Regions from separate parts of the Streptomyces sp. NPDC049597 genome, predicted to be linked through region 1. Evidence: riboswitches for the same ligand, from Rfam matches in the RefSeq annotation. Region 1 holds a riboswitch; each other region holds the start of a gene.

Region 1 (3,438 bases):
TGAGACCGGGGAGCCGCTCGGCATCCGCGAAGTGCAGGCCGATGGAGTCGGCTCCGGCCTTGGGCTTGACCGCGTACTCGTCGACGGCCGGCAGCAGGCGGAGGTCGTCGAGCCGGTCCACGGTGGGGATGACCGGGTAACCGGCCCTGGTGAGGTCCAGCAGGTACTGCTTGCCCGCCATGTCGCCACGCGCGGTCAGCGGGTTGTAGACCCTGGTGCCGGTCCTGAGCGCCTGCCCGCGGAAGGCGTCGTACGCGTCCTGGTAGTGCAGGACGGGCCCGCTGTTGCGCACCACGACGCCGTCGAAGCCGTCCATCAGCGCGGCCGCGTCCGCCGGATGGACGAGGGCGATGTCGAAGTCCTCGCGCAGCCGGGAGGACAGGTGGATGTCCTCGTCGCAGTACCGCCGCCCCTTGGCCGGGTAGGCGAGGTCGGTGACGTACAGCAGGCGGGGCCTGGCGGACACGGGCGGCTCCTGAGATCGGTTGACCGCAAAACTACCCCGGCCCGGTCACAGGCGGTGCAGCAGGACCTCGGCCAGCACGCCGTCCTCCGCCCGCGCGGTCATGTACGTGTGGTGGGGCTGTCGTCTGCGGTCGGTCGGGGAGCCGGGGTTGAGCAGCCGCAGGCCGCCGGGGGCCGTGGTGTCCCACGGGATGTGGCTGTGGCCGAAGACCAGCACGTCGAGGTCGGGGAACCTCTCCGCGCAGCGCCGCTCGCGTCCGGCGGCGGGTCCCGTCTCGTGCACGACGCCGAACCGGAGACCGCCGAGCTCGGCCCGGGCCACCTCCGGCAGCCGGGCGCGCAGCTCGTCGCCGTCGTTGTTGCCGTACACGGCCAGGAGGCGGGCGGAGCGGTTCTGAAGGAGGTCGAGGGTCGCGGTGTCGACCCAGTCGCCGGCGTGGATCACCGCATCGGCCTCCTCGACACGGGCCATCACCTCGTCGGGCAGGCGGCGGGCGCGCCGGGGCACATGGGTGTCGGAGATCAGCAGCAGTCGCATGTCTCCACCTTCCCGCTGCCGGCGCCGGGCGAGCACATGGCCGCGCCGGGCGCCGCACTGACGTGTTGTCAGAGCGGGCGCCCGGCGCGATTCCATCTGCAATCGAAGCCGCGAATGCGGGGCTACGGTCAGTACGGGCCGTTCACATTGTCGATGGAGCCGTACCTGGCGGCGGCGTAGTTGCACGCGGCGGTGATGTTCGCGACCGGGTCGAAGCTGTCGAACGGCGTGCCGGGCACGTGGTAGGCCCGGAACGTCGGGTCGATCACCTGGAGAAGGCCCTTGGAGGGCGTTCCATTGATCGCGTTGATGTCCCAGTTGTTGATCGCCAGCGGATTTCCGGAGGACTCGCGCATGATGTTGCGGTGGATTCCCTCGTAGGTGCCGGGAATTCCGTGCTTGGCCATGATGTCGAGGGATTCCTTGATCCAGCCGTCGAGATCGTTGGAATACGTCTTGGCCTTGGCGGCCGGGGCCTTCTTCGCCACCGGGGCGGTGCGGGCCGCGGAGCGGTCGGCGCGGGCGGCGTCGGCGGCGCGGTCCGCGGGCACGGCCTTGGCGCCGATGGTGAGCTTCAGACCGGGACGGATCAGCGCCGGGTCGGCGCCGATGTTCCGGCGGTTGTCGTTGTAGAGCTTCTTCCAGCCACCAGTGAGGGAGTGCTCCGCGGCGATCTTCGCCAGCGAGTCGCCCGCGACGACGGTGTACGTCGCGGGGGCCTTCTTCGCCGCGGCGGGCGCCGTGGCGACGGCCTTCGCGGTCGCGGCCTTGGCCGGCTGCGCGGCACCGGCGGTGGTCGCGACGAGCAACGGCAGGGCGAGCGCGGCGCCGCCCGTGCCCGCGGCGACGAAACCGCGGACGAGTCGGCCGGACTTGGGACGGCGGTGCTTACCCAGTGCAGGCATGACGCATTCCTCTCCGTCGCCTGCGAGGTGAGCTGTCGGGTTCGGGCTGGAGATGCCCGGTCGCATGGTCGGTGCGACTTCACCCCGAGCCGTTCCGGTTTCCGGATCGGCGGCCTACCTGGGTCCCCCGCTCCTGCCGAACGTGAGTGCGTGTGGTCGGATTCCCGGACAGCGGCAGGATTCGGCGGTCCGTCCGGATTGCGGTGACCGTAAGCGAGAGCGGCCCGACGTAACAAGCCCTGAATTCACAACCGCAATTCCCGACCCGGGAAAAGGGAAGGAAATGACCTTCCTCCTTTCCTGTCGGCAACTCAACTTTCCTTCTGCGCAAGGGATGCACGGCCACCTCCCGGCGCCGTGGGGCGTGCGTCACGTGACCGACGTCACGGATCCGAGGACAACAAAGACCAGTCACCCGTTTCATGAATAAACGGACATAAAGGCAATGGGAGAGGAAAGTCCCGCACGGAAATACCGGCGCTCCATTGGGCACCAATAGTCCGTTTTCTTCCGTATGTAATAGCCTCGCCCGTGTATGTAATGCCATCACCCGCTTCGGGTACTCGCCCGTGGCGGCCGGGTGCGCGGCGCCGCCCGTACGACCGCCGCAGGCCGCTCACCGGAAGGCAACACGGGAGGACACGATGCGCGCACTGACATGGCAGGGCCGGCGGGACGTCCGGATCGAGACCGTCCCCGATCCCCGCATCACCGAGCCGAAGGATGTGATCGTCCGGGTGACGTCCACCGGCATCTGCGGTTCGGATCTCCACCTCTACGAGGTCCTGGGCCCGTACCTCGACCCCGGCGACATCCTCGGCCACGAGCCCATGGGCATCGTGGAGGAGACCGGTCCCGAGGTGACGGCCCTGTCGGCCGGCGACCGCGTCGTCGTGCCGTTCAACATCTCGTGCGGCGAGTGCTTCATGTGCGCCCAGGGCCTCCACTCGCAGTGCGAGACGACCCAGGTGCGGGACCGCGGCACGGGCGCGTCGCTGTTCGGCTACACGAAGCTGTACGGGCAGGTGCCCGGCGGGCAGGCCGAGTACCTGCGGGTGCCCTTCGGCGACACACTGCCGGTCAAGGTGCCCGAGGGGCCACCGGACGAGCGTTTCGTCTACCTCTCGGACGTCCTGCCGACGGCATGGCAGGCCGTGGAGTACGCGGACGTCCCGCCCGGCGGGTCGCTGACCGTGCTCGGGCTCGGACCGATCGGCGACATGGCCTGCCGCGTGGCCCTGCACCGGGGCGCCGGACTCGTCATCGGTGTCGACCTCGTGCCCGAGCGTCTCGACCGGGCCGAGGCGCGGGGGGTGACGGTCCTCGACCTGCGCGAGCACGACGAGGTCGCCGACGCCATCCGTGAGCTGACCAACGGCCGCGGCTCGGACGCGGTCATCGACGCCGTGGGGATGGAGGCCCACGGGGCACCGGTCGCCAAGGCCGGCCAGTGGGCGACCGGTCTGCTGCCCGGACGCGTGGCCCGGCGCGTCATGGAGCATGTCGGCGTGGACCGGCTGGAGGCGTTCT
Region 2 (3,438 bases), on a different contig from region 1:
CGCGGGAGACGGGCCGGGAGCCGGGGACGCTGTGCTCCCTCGGCGGGGGCGTGGCGGGTCCGGTGGATGTCTCGCCGTCGGACCGGCGGCTCGCGGCACCATGACGGAGCGCCCGGGGCGCGGGCCCCGGGCGCTGTGCCGGCTCCGCTCAGAGCGGCAGCAGGTCCGGGCGCTTGGCCGCCACGTGGTCGCCGGAGCTCTCGCCCCGCAGCCGCCGGCCGATCCACGGCACCAGGTACTCCCGCGCCCAGTGGATGTCGTCGCGCCGCACCTCGAAGGCACCGCGCGGCGGGAGCGGCGGCCAGGGCTGGTCCGGGTCGGCGGGTACGTCGAGACCGAGCACCTGGGCGGCGCGCAGGGCGACGCGGGTGTGGCCCTCGGGCGACAGGTGCAGCCGGTCAGCGTCCCAGGCACGCCGGTCCTGAACGGACTTGAGCGACCACAGGTCGAGGACGGGGCAGTCGTGGCGGTCGGCGATGGCCCGCACGTGCGCGGTGTACGTGGCGATCTTTCCGCGCAGATGGCGCAGGACCGGCACGTCCCGGGTGTCGAAGCCGGTGGTCACCATGACCGTGCCGACCGAGCTCTTGAGGTCGGCGACCGCCCGCTCGAACCGCTCGGCCACGTCGTCCGGGTCGCTGCCCGGCCGGATGATGTCGTTGCCTCCCGCGCAGAACGTCACCAGGTCTGGGGCGAGTTCCTTGGCCCTCGGGACCTGCTCGTCGACGATCTGGTCGAGGAGGCGGCCGCGTACGGCGAGGTTGGCGTACCGGAAGGTGTGTTCCGGCGTCAGGTCGGCGAGCAGCACCGCGAACCGGTCCGCCCAGCCGACGTACGTCCCGTCGGGACCGGGGTCTCCCACGCCCTCGGTGAAGCTGTCACCGATCGCCGCGTACGACCCGAATGCGCCCTTGTTCTCTGTTCTCGAATCGTCTGCCACGGGAGCACATCTTTCCTTTACGGATGTGACCTACGCGACCGTAAGGAGGGGTTGACGCGAGGTGATCTGTGCCACCGGTCAAGTTTCCACCAAGCCGGAATACGCGGAATCCCCCGCTCCGCCGCCGGACGGAACGAGGGATGCGCGGTCGGCGGCCCAACGGGCCACCGGAGTACGTCAGATGGAGACGCCGTGCTGGCGCAGGTAGGCCAGCGGGTCGATGTCGGAGCCGTACGACGGGCTGGTGCGGATCTCGAAGTGCAGGTGCGGACCGGTGGAGTTGCCGGTGGAGCCGGACAGACCGATCTGGTCGCCGCCCGAGACGCTCTGACCGCTGGAGACGGACAGGGAGGAGAGGTGGGCGTACTGCGAGTAGGTGCCGTCGCCGTGCTGGATGACGACCTCGTTGCCGTACGAGCCGTTCCAGCCGGCCGAGACGACGGTGCCCGGGCCGACGGACTTCACGCTCGTGCCGCTTCCGGCGATGAAGTCGACACCGGTGTGGTACCCGCTGGACCACATGGCGCCGGACGCGCGGTACGGCGTGGAGACACCGCCGCCGACCGGAAGGGTCCAGCCGGAGGACGCCGGGGCGGCCTTCTCGGCGGGGGCCTCGGCAGCGGCGGGAGCGGCCGCGGGAGCGGCGGGAGCGGCGGTCCGCGAGGCGTCGCGCGAGGACCGGGGCGTGGACTCGGAGCGCGGCTCGGGGTCGTTCTTCGCCTTCGACTTCGCGTTGATGGTCAGTTCGAGACCCGGGTGGATCAGCGCCGGGTCCGCACCGATGGCGCGGCGGTTGTCGTTGTAGAGCTTCTTCCAGCCGCCGCGGACGTTCTGCTCGTCGGCGATCTCGGCGAGGCAGTCCCCGGCGACGACGGTGTACGTCTTCGGGGCCTTCTTCTCGGCGGCCGGAGCGGCCGCCGGGACCGAGGCCGGGGCGACCTTCTGGGGAGCGGCGGCGGGGGTCGCGGCGTTGGCGCCGGTCGCGCCGAGCAGCGGCAGGGCTATGGCGGCGCTGCCCGCACCGGCGACGGCGAAGCCGCGGGTGAGGGGGTGGGACTTGGGACGGCGGTGCTTACCCTTTCCGGGCATGGCGCATTCCTCTCCGGCGCCTGCGAGGTGAGCTGTCGGGTTCGGGCTGGAGGTGCCCGTTCGCACTTGTTGCACGAATTAACCCCGAGCCGTCCGAATTCTTCGGATACGGCGTACTACCTGGGTCCCCCGCTCCTGCCACGCGTGGGTGGGTTCGAAGTCCGGTCGGCGGCAGGATTAGGCGGTCCGTCCGGATTGAGCGTGACCGTAGGCGAGTCCACCGGGCGGAACAAGCCGCGAATTCCCCCCGACTTTCACCGTCGTGTTTTCCGGGCCGCTCCGGTCGTCACCCTCCGTGGACGAGAGGCGGTCAATTCCCTTGCAGACGACGGAATTGACACGGGGAAAGCGGGCACGTTCCGTCACGAATATGATCCTGCTCACGAGCCACGGCCCATCTCACCCGCAGGCGGGGCACGTTATCCGCAAAGCCTCAATTCGGACAGAAGGCGCGAATAATCATCTAAGCGTGCACTTGGGTGTCAAGATCGGTCCACAACGCCCGACTTCGTCCCCTGCTGCCGCACGGCCTGCGGCGGAACCCTCTCATCGTCCGTTTCCGGTCATCCTGAATTCAGCCGCGTCGGCTCCCAGGGATACGCCCCGCGAATGACGGCAGTTCCCCCGCACCCAAACGGAATCCGACCGGACCGGTGCCGGCTCCTCGGTTTCGGTCACGGCGCCGGCAATTCCACGCGGAGCCCGTCACGCCGTGCCGCGGGTGCGAGGCGGACACCGCCCCTCGTAACGGTGCCGGGGCGGCGGTCCCACAGCCGCGCCCGCGGGCACCGAACGCGCCCCGACCGACATGGTTGCCTCATGAACCTGTGCCGTATCGTCGGATCGCGCCATCGTCGGCGAACGGCGCCGACGGCCGTCACCTGAAGGAGTCCACGTGACGCAGCAGCTGCCGCAGGCCCCGTCGACCGAGCCCCGGCTGGCCGGGGTGCGAAACTTCCGGGACGTGGGCGGACTGCCGACCGTGGACGGCGGGCGCGTGCGGCACGGCCGGCTCTACCGCAGCGGACACCTCGCGCACGCCACCGAGAGCGACGCCGCCTTCCTCGCGTCCCTCGGGCTGCACACGATCTTCGACTTCCGCAATGCGGCGGACCAGAGGCTGGAAGGCCCGGACGTCGAGCTGCCGGGCGTGCGCAACGTCAATCTCCCGCTGAGCGACCCGGCCGACGGCGCGGAGTTCTGGAAGATGGTCCGGGACGGCAACCTCGACCAGCTGAAGTCCATCCTCGCCGACGGCAAGGGCGCCGCCCGGATGATCGCCTCGTACCGGATGATCGTCAAGGAGCGGACCGCCGAGCACAGCCGCGTCCTGCACGCGCTGGCCGAGGACAGCGTCCCGGCGCTGATGCACTGCGCGGCCGGCAAGGACCGCGCCGGCCTGTCGATCG
Region 3 (3,438 bases), on a different contig from region 1:
GCGCGGCACCGAGCGGCTCCAGCAGCATGCGGATCTCCAGCAGGTCGGCCGCCTCCTGCTCGGTGGGCTCGGCGACGTGCGCGCCGGCGTGGCGTCGGGTGACGACGAAGCCCTCCGACTCCAGGGTCCGCAGGGCCTCGCGGACGGGGACGCGGGAGACCCCGTAGCGGCGGGCGAGGTTCTCCTCGGTGAGCCGGCTGCCCCGCTCGAATACACCGGAGACGATGTCGTCGCGGATCGCCGTGCATACAGAGTGCGCGGGAATGCGCATGTCCGAACCTCCGCCTCGATCCGCGCGAAACGCAGCCGATTGACTCGTGTCCGGTGACTCTATTCCAGTCCACGGGATTTTCCGATGGCCGACCGGAATCCATGGATATCTTTTGGCCGGAAACGGCGTAATTCGATCGCCACGACGGGCGTCACCGGACCGGGGCGACGGCAGGCGCCCGACGGCGCTGGGTCGCGGTGCGGGCCACCGGGGGCCCGGTCGGCCCCGCCCCCGCAGAGCAAGACGACAGCCGTCTGACGCAGGCAGGGCCCACGGGCCCGCGCCCCGGCCCTCAAGACCGGCGGACGGCCGCGAGAAGCGCAGCACAGCGGCCCCCACAGCGCCAGACGCCGACCGCCGGACACAGCCGAGCCCGCCAGGACTCGCCTCCGGCCCGGCGGACGGCCGACCCCGGCACCGCGAGACGCCGAGCGACGCGGCCAAGCCCACCACGACTCGCACCCCGCCCGGCCGACGGCCACGGGAAGCGCGGCACAGCGCCCCAGCAGCGCCAGACGCCGACCGCCCGACACAGCCAAGCCCGCGGGGGCGCGCCCGGCCACAGACCGGCGGGCCGCTTCGCGGGCGGACGACCGGTGCCGGACGCCGTCGGCAATCCGCCGCCGAGCACGTACCCGGCGGACAGCCGGGACGCGCCGACGGCGGACGGTCAGGCCGTCGGGTGCCCGGGGGGCGCCGTCACCGAAGCGCGCAGACCCCCGGCGTGCGCCGGGGGTCTGCGCGAGGACGTCGGGTCAGACGCTCACACCACGGGCGCGCAGATACGCGACCGGGTTGATGTCGGAGCCGTACTCCGGCGAGGTCCGGGCCTCGAAGTGGAGGTGCGGGCCGGTCGAGTTGCCGGTCGAGCCCGAGAGGCCGATCTGCTGGCCGGGCATCACCCGCTGGCCGACCGAGACGTTGATCGACGACAGGTGGCCGTACTGGGTGTACGTGCCGTCGTTCATGCGCAGCACGATGTTGTTGCCGTACGCGCCGCCCCAGCCGGCCTCGACGACGGTGCCCGCGCCCACGGCCACGACCGACGTACCGGACGCGGCACGGAAGTCGACGCCGGAGTGGCTGCCGGAGGACCACAGGGACCCGCCGGCCTGGTAACCGGTGGTCACGTACGAGCCGGCGACGGGCAGCCGGAAGGAGTTCAGGCGGCGGCGCTCGGCCTCACGGGCGGCGCGCTCCTTGGCCTCGCGGGCCTCCTTCGCGCGTGCCTCGGCCTTCCGCTTCGCCTCGGCCTCGGCCTTCGCCTTCGCCCGGGCCTTGGCGGCCGCCTCGGCGGCCTCCTTCTTCTGGGCGGCGGCCTGGTCGGCGATCTCGTCGGCGATGGACCCCATGGAGACGATCTGGGTGAGGCCGGTGTCCTCGGCCGAGGGCTCGGTGTCGGCGGCGAACGCCGGGGAGGCGAGGCTTCCGATGACGCCGGTGGTGGCCAGAGTCGCGACGCCGGCGATGTTCCGGCTCCTGCGCGTCAGACGGCTCGGGGCACGGTGCTTCCCGGTGGCACGGGTGAACGCCATGAAAAGGCTGGTCCTTTCCTTCCTTCTCGCCTACCGGGTTAGCTGACGGGTTCGGAGCAGGAAGGTCTCCTACGGGCCCCTCCGCGCGGGCGAAGGCGTCCGATTCACCCCAGGGGACTGGGTCCCCGGCTCCCCGGGCTCGCGCCTGAAGGGGACTCGGCGATGACTGTCCGATGCCGCGGGTGCGGCGTGATCCAGGCGGACAGCCGGACCGACGCTAGGCAGTTCGTCTGTCGATCACCAAACGGACAGCCCGTTTTGTAGCGCATGCCACAGGGCAGACAGGCCACCTCTCCAACAAACCGGACATAGCACGGAACCCCGGCATACAACTCGAAGCCGGGGTTCCGTAGGGCATGCGCCGCGCTCGTTCTGCGCGCTTTCGCCCGATGCGCGACCTTCGATCAGCCCGTGACGACGGTCACTTCACCGATCCCGAGCGCCCTGACCGGGGCCTCGATCTGCGCCGCGTCGCCGACCAGCACCGTGACGAGACGGTCCACGGGGAACGCGCTGACCACCGCAGCGGTCGCCTCCACCGTGCCCGTCGCGGCCAGGCGGGCGTACAACTGCGCCTGGTAGTCGTCCGGGAGGTGCTGCTCGACCTGGTCGGCGAGGGTGGCCGCGACCGACGCCGCGGTCTCGTACTTCAGAGGGGCGACGCCGACCAGGTTCTGCACGGCGACGTCGCGCTCCGCGTCGGTGAGCCCCTCCGCGGCGAGCGTGCGCAGCACCGCCCAGAGGTCCTCCAGTGCGGGGCCGGTGTTCGGCGTGTCCACCGAGCCGCTGATGGCCAGCATCGAGGCGCCCGAGCCGTCCGGGGCCGACAGCAGCACCTGGCCGAAGGCCCGTACGCCGTAGGTGTAGCCCTTCTCCTCGCGCAGGACGCGGTCGAGCCGGGAGGTCAGCGTGCCGCCCAGGCAGTACGTGCCGAGCACCTGGGCGGGCCAGACGCTGTCGTGGCGGTCGGGTCCGGTACGGCCGATCAGCAACTGGGTCTGCACGGCGCCGGGGCGGTCGACGATGAACACCCGGCCGGTGTCGTCGGCCGTGATCGCCGGCACGGGCCGGGTGGCCGCCTTGTCGCCCGTCCAGGCCCCGAGGGTGTCGGCGAGGACGGCGTCCACATCGATACCGGAGAGGTCGCCGACGATCACGACGGTCGACGTGGACGGACGAACGTGCGTCTCGTAGAAGGCCCGTACGGCCGCGGAGTCGATCCTCGCCACCGTCTCCTCGGTGCCCTGGCGCGGCCGGGACACCCGCAGGGACGACGGGAAGAGCTCCTTGGAGAGCTGCTTGGCCGCGCGGCGGGCCGGGTTGGCCATCTCGTGCGGGATCTCGTCGAGGCGGTTGCGGACCAGCCGGTCGACCTCGCCCGGCGCGAAGGCGGGGGCGCGCAGGGCGTCGGCGAGCAGACCGAGTCCCTTGGGCAGCCGGGAGGCGGGGACCTCCAGCGAGACACGGACACCGGGGTGGTCGGCGAGCGAGTCGAGCGTGGCGCCGCAGCGCTCCAGCTCGGCGGCGAAGTCCTCGGCGCTGTGCTTGTCGGTGCCCTCCGACAGGGCGCGGGCCATGATCGTGGCGACGCCGTCGAGGCCCTCGGGCTCCGCCTCCAGGGGGGCGCCGAGG
Region 4 (3,438 bases), on a different contig from region 1:
AAGGCAACCGCATGCGCTCCGGGAACGGACGTCACCGCCGCCCCCGTCAGGCTCCGGCCATCGTCGTCGCGGCAGGGGTGACCGGATCCGCCATCGCGCTCCCGCTGCTCGGCGCCGGCTCCGCCTCCGCCGCCGACGCGGCCACATGGGACCGCGTCGCCGAATGCGAGAGCGGCGGCATGTGGAGCGCCGACCTCGGCAACGGCTTCTACGGCGGGCTGCAGCTCTCGCAGCAGACGTGGGAGGAGTTCGGCGGCACGGCGTACGCGCCGAGCGCCGACCTGGCGAGCCGTTCGCAGCAGATCGCGGTCGCGGAGAAGGTGCTGGACGCCCGGGGGCCCGACGCCTGGCAGGCATGCGCCCCGATCGCGGGGCTGACCAACGACGACGTCTCGACCGGTGTCGACCCCGGGGACCTGCTGCCCCTGCCGGACGCGAGCCCGGAGGACGGCGCCGAGGCGAGCCCCGAGACGACGGCCGACGCGGGCGCCGGCGCGGACGCGCCGGCCGGTTCCGGTGACGCGGCCGCCGACGACCCGGCCGGGGGCGAGGCGGGCCGTCCGCAGGAGGCCCCTGCGGAGGACGCCTCCCCGGCGCCCACGCCCGAGGACGGCGACGCGCCGGTGTCCGAGTCCCCGTCCGCCGGCACGGACGCCGGGGCGCCCGACTCCGCGACCGGCACGGGCAGGCACCGCGGCGAGCCCGCCCATGACGACACCGAAACGGGCATCACGGACGAGGGGCGCGAAAGCGGTCGTCATGCCTCGCGAGGTGACGCATCGGCACGTGACGGAGTGACAGCCGACGGCGCGTACACCGTCCAGCCGGGCGACACTCTGTGGGCCATCGCCGACGAGCGGGAGGTGCCCGGAGGCTGGAGCGCGCTCTACGAGGCGAACGAGAAGACCGTGGGTGCCGACCCCGATCTCATCCTCCCCGGTCAGAGCCTCGATCTCGGCCTGGGCGACCAGTAGTTCGAGCGGCGATTCGCTGCCATATGTCCGTTCTGTGCAAGTGAGACAAGCGTCTCTTTGCTGCAACTGGCCGACACTGTCCAGCAAATTCACCCAAGCCGTGCGCGACCTGCGCAAACGCCTCCCAAGTGGAGGGCGGTTCGGGCGATTTCTCCCCGATGTTCGACTTTGAACATCGGGGAGCGGTGTGTTTACGGTCTGAACCGCTCGCCATCGCGGGCACCGTCGACCGTCACGCCGAATCCTGCCGTCGGTCGGGGGGAACAGTCGTCGCTCAGTGCGCCGAAGGCAGGAGCGGGGGACCCAAGGTAAGTGCCGGTCCCGGCCGTCGCAGACGACGGCCGTGAACGGCTGGGGGTGGAGCCGCGCGCAACGACGCGCGGCCGGGCAACTCTTCCGGCCCGAACCCGACAGCTCACCTCGCAGGCGTCGGTGAGGAGAAGCTCCATGCTGCGTTCCGGCCATGCCAAGCACCGCCGCTCCACCGTCCTCGACCGGGCGGCTCGCCTCGCAACGCTCGCCGGCGTCGCCGGTGCCGCCATCGCTGCCCCGATGCTCGGCGCCACCTCGGCGTCCGCCGCCACCGCCGCCGAGTGGGACGCCGTCGCCCAGTGCGAGTCCGGTGGCAACTGGTCCATCAACACCGGCAACGGCTACTACGGTGGCCTGCAGTTCTCCGCCTCCACCTGGGCCGCCTACGGCGGCACCGCGTACGCCCCGTCCGCCGACCAGGCCTCCAAGTCCCAGCAGATCGCGATAGCCGAGAAGGTCCTCGCCGGTCAGGGCAAGGGCGCCTGGCCGAGCTGCGGCGTGGGCCTGTCCAGCACCCCCTACAACGGCGGCTCCGCCGAGCCGGCGCAGCCCGCCGCCGAGCCGGCCGAGAAGCGTGCCGAGGCCCCGACCACCCGCTCCGAGCGTGCCGAGGCCCCCGCGCCGAAGAAGGCCGCGGCCGCCACGTTCAAGAAGGGCGACGGCGAGTACAAGGTCAAGGCCGGGGACACCCTGGGCTCGATCGCGGAGGCCGAGAAGGTCAAGGGCGGCTGGAAGAAGCTCTTCGAGCTCAACAAGGACGTCATCGAGGACGCCGACGTCATCTACCCGGGCCAGCAGCTCCACCTGAGCTGACCCCCCGCCGTCCGCGTGCCCGCGGACGGGTTCCGAGCCCCCCGGTCCGGCGCTGCTTCCCCCGTAAGCGCCGGGCCGGGGTTCGGTCGTGAAGGGCCCCGAAGAGCCTTACTTACGGGTAGCTTGCGGGCGTTTTGTCCGGCACGCACAGCGTTCATGCCCTTTTTCGTCCCACGGGGCGGGCATCGGCCGGCCTTTGCCCCGGAGACGGTTAGGCTCTTGCCGCAAGGCCAAGCAGACCTCTGCACATTTCTCGCGTCACATCCCAGAAGGAGATGCTCGTGCCGTCCATCGACGTCGTCGTAGCCCGGGAAATCCTGGACTCCCGAGGCAACCCCACGGTCGAGGTCGAGGTTGGCCTCGACGACGGCAGCACGGGTCGTGCTGCTGTTCCGTCCGGCGCCTCCACCGGTGCGTTCGAGGCCATTGAGCTCCGCGACGGTGACCAGAACCGCTACCAGGGCAAGGGTGTCGAGAAGGCCGTCCTCGCCGTCATCGAGCAGATCGGCCCCGAGCTCGTCGGCTACGACGCCACCGAGCAGCGCCTGATCGACCAGGCGATGTTCGACCTGGACGCCACCGACAACAAGGCCTCGCTCGGCGCCAACGCCATCCTCGGTGTCTCCCTCGCCGTCGCGCACGCCGCCTCCGAGGCGTCCGACCTGCCGCTCTTCCGCTACCTGGGCGGCCCGAACGCGCACCTGCTGCCCGTTCCGATGATGAACATCCTGAACGGCGGCTCGCACGCCGACTCCAACGTGGACATCCAGGAGTTCATGATCGCGCCGATCGGTGCGGAGTCCTTCTCCGAGGCCCTGCGCTGGGGCACCGAGGTCTACCACACCCTCAAGAAGGTGCTGAAGACCAAGGGCCTGTCCACCGGTCTCGGCGACGAGGGCGGCTTCGCGCCGAACCTCGACTCCAACCGCGCCGCCCTCGACCTCATCCTCGAGGCCATCAAGGAGGCCGGCTACGCCCCGGGCAAGGACATCGCGCTCGCGCTGGACGTCGCCGCGTCCGAGTTCTACAAGGACGGCGCGTACGAGTTCGAGGGCAAGGCCCGCTCGGCCGCCGAGATGACCGAGTACTACGCGGAGCTCGTCGACGCGTACCCGCTGGTCTCCATCGAGGACCCCCTGTTCGAGGACGACTGGGCCGGCTGGAAGACCATCACCGACAAGCTCGGCTCCAAGGTCCAGCTCGTCGGCGACGACCTGTTCGTCACCAACCCGGAGCGCCTGGCCCGCGGCATCGAGGAGGGCGCCGCCAACGCCCTGCTGGTCAAGGTCAACCAGATCGGTTCGCTGACCGAGACCCTGGACGCCGTCGAGCTCGCCCA

The links. A riboswitch is a leader RNA that binds a small molecule or an ion and turns the genes downstream of it on or off. The one in region 1 is predicted to bind cyclic di-AMP.
Positions count from the first base shown of each region.
Region 2: linked by a shared signal. The riboswitch ahead of AB0K02_RS09890 (LysM peptidoglycan-binding domain-containing M23 family metallopeptidase) and the one ahead of AB0K02_RS14405 (LysM peptidoglycan-binding domain-containing protein) in region 1 are both predicted to bind cyclic di-AMP.
Region 3: linked by a shared signal. The riboswitch ahead of AB0K02_RS11420 (M23 family metallopeptidase) and the one ahead of AB0K02_RS14405 (LysM peptidoglycan-binding domain-containing protein) in region 1 are both predicted to bind cyclic di-AMP.
Region 4: linked by a shared signal. The riboswitch ahead of AB0K02_RS05195 (transglycosylase family protein) and the one ahead of AB0K02_RS14405 (LysM peptidoglycan-binding domain-containing protein) in region 1 are both predicted to bind cyclic di-AMP.

Region 1 is NZ_JBFAOY010000010.1:124,995-128,432, forward strand. It holds gene AB0K02_RS14395 (hypothetical protein) at 1-466, opposite strand, end outside; gene AB0K02_RS14400 (metallophosphoesterase) at 512-1,003, opposite strand; gene AB0K02_RS14405 (LysM peptidoglycan-binding domain-containing protein) at 1,132-1,908, opposite strand; cyclic di-AMP (ydaO/yuaA leader) riboswitch at 1,913-2,067, opposite strand; gene AB0K02_RS14410 (zinc-dependent alcohol dehydrogenase) at 2,553-3,438, shown strand, end outside.
Region 2 is NZ_JBFAOY010000006.1:94,539-97,976, forward strand. It holds gene AB0K02_RS09885 (SGNH/GDSL hydrolase family protein) at 149-940, opposite strand; gene AB0K02_RS09890 (LysM peptidoglycan-binding domain-containing M23 family metallopeptidase) at 1,118-2,029, opposite strand; cyclic di-AMP (ydaO/yuaA leader) riboswitch at 2,034-2,190, opposite strand; gene AB0K02_RS09895 (tyrosine-protein phosphatase) at 2,925-3,438, shown strand, end outside.
Region 3 is NZ_JBFAOY010000007.1:181,506-184,943, forward strand. It holds gene AB0K02_RS11415 (GntR family transcriptional regulator) at 1-271, opposite strand, end outside; gene AB0K02_RS11420 (M23 family metallopeptidase) at 1,027-1,806, opposite strand; cyclic di-AMP (ydaO/yuaA leader) riboswitch at 1,820-1,978, opposite strand; gene AB0K02_RS11425 (pitrilysin family protein) at 2,211-3,438, opposite strand, start outside.
Region 4 is NZ_JBFAOY010000002.1:301,579-305,016, forward strand. It holds gene AB0K02_RS05190 (transglycosylase family protein) at 12-974, shown strand; cyclic di-AMP (ydaO/yuaA leader) riboswitch at 1,245-1,418, shown strand; gene AB0K02_RS05195 (transglycosylase family protein) at 1,422-2,099, shown strand; gene eno (phosphopyruvate hydratase) at 2,375-3,438, shown strand, end outside.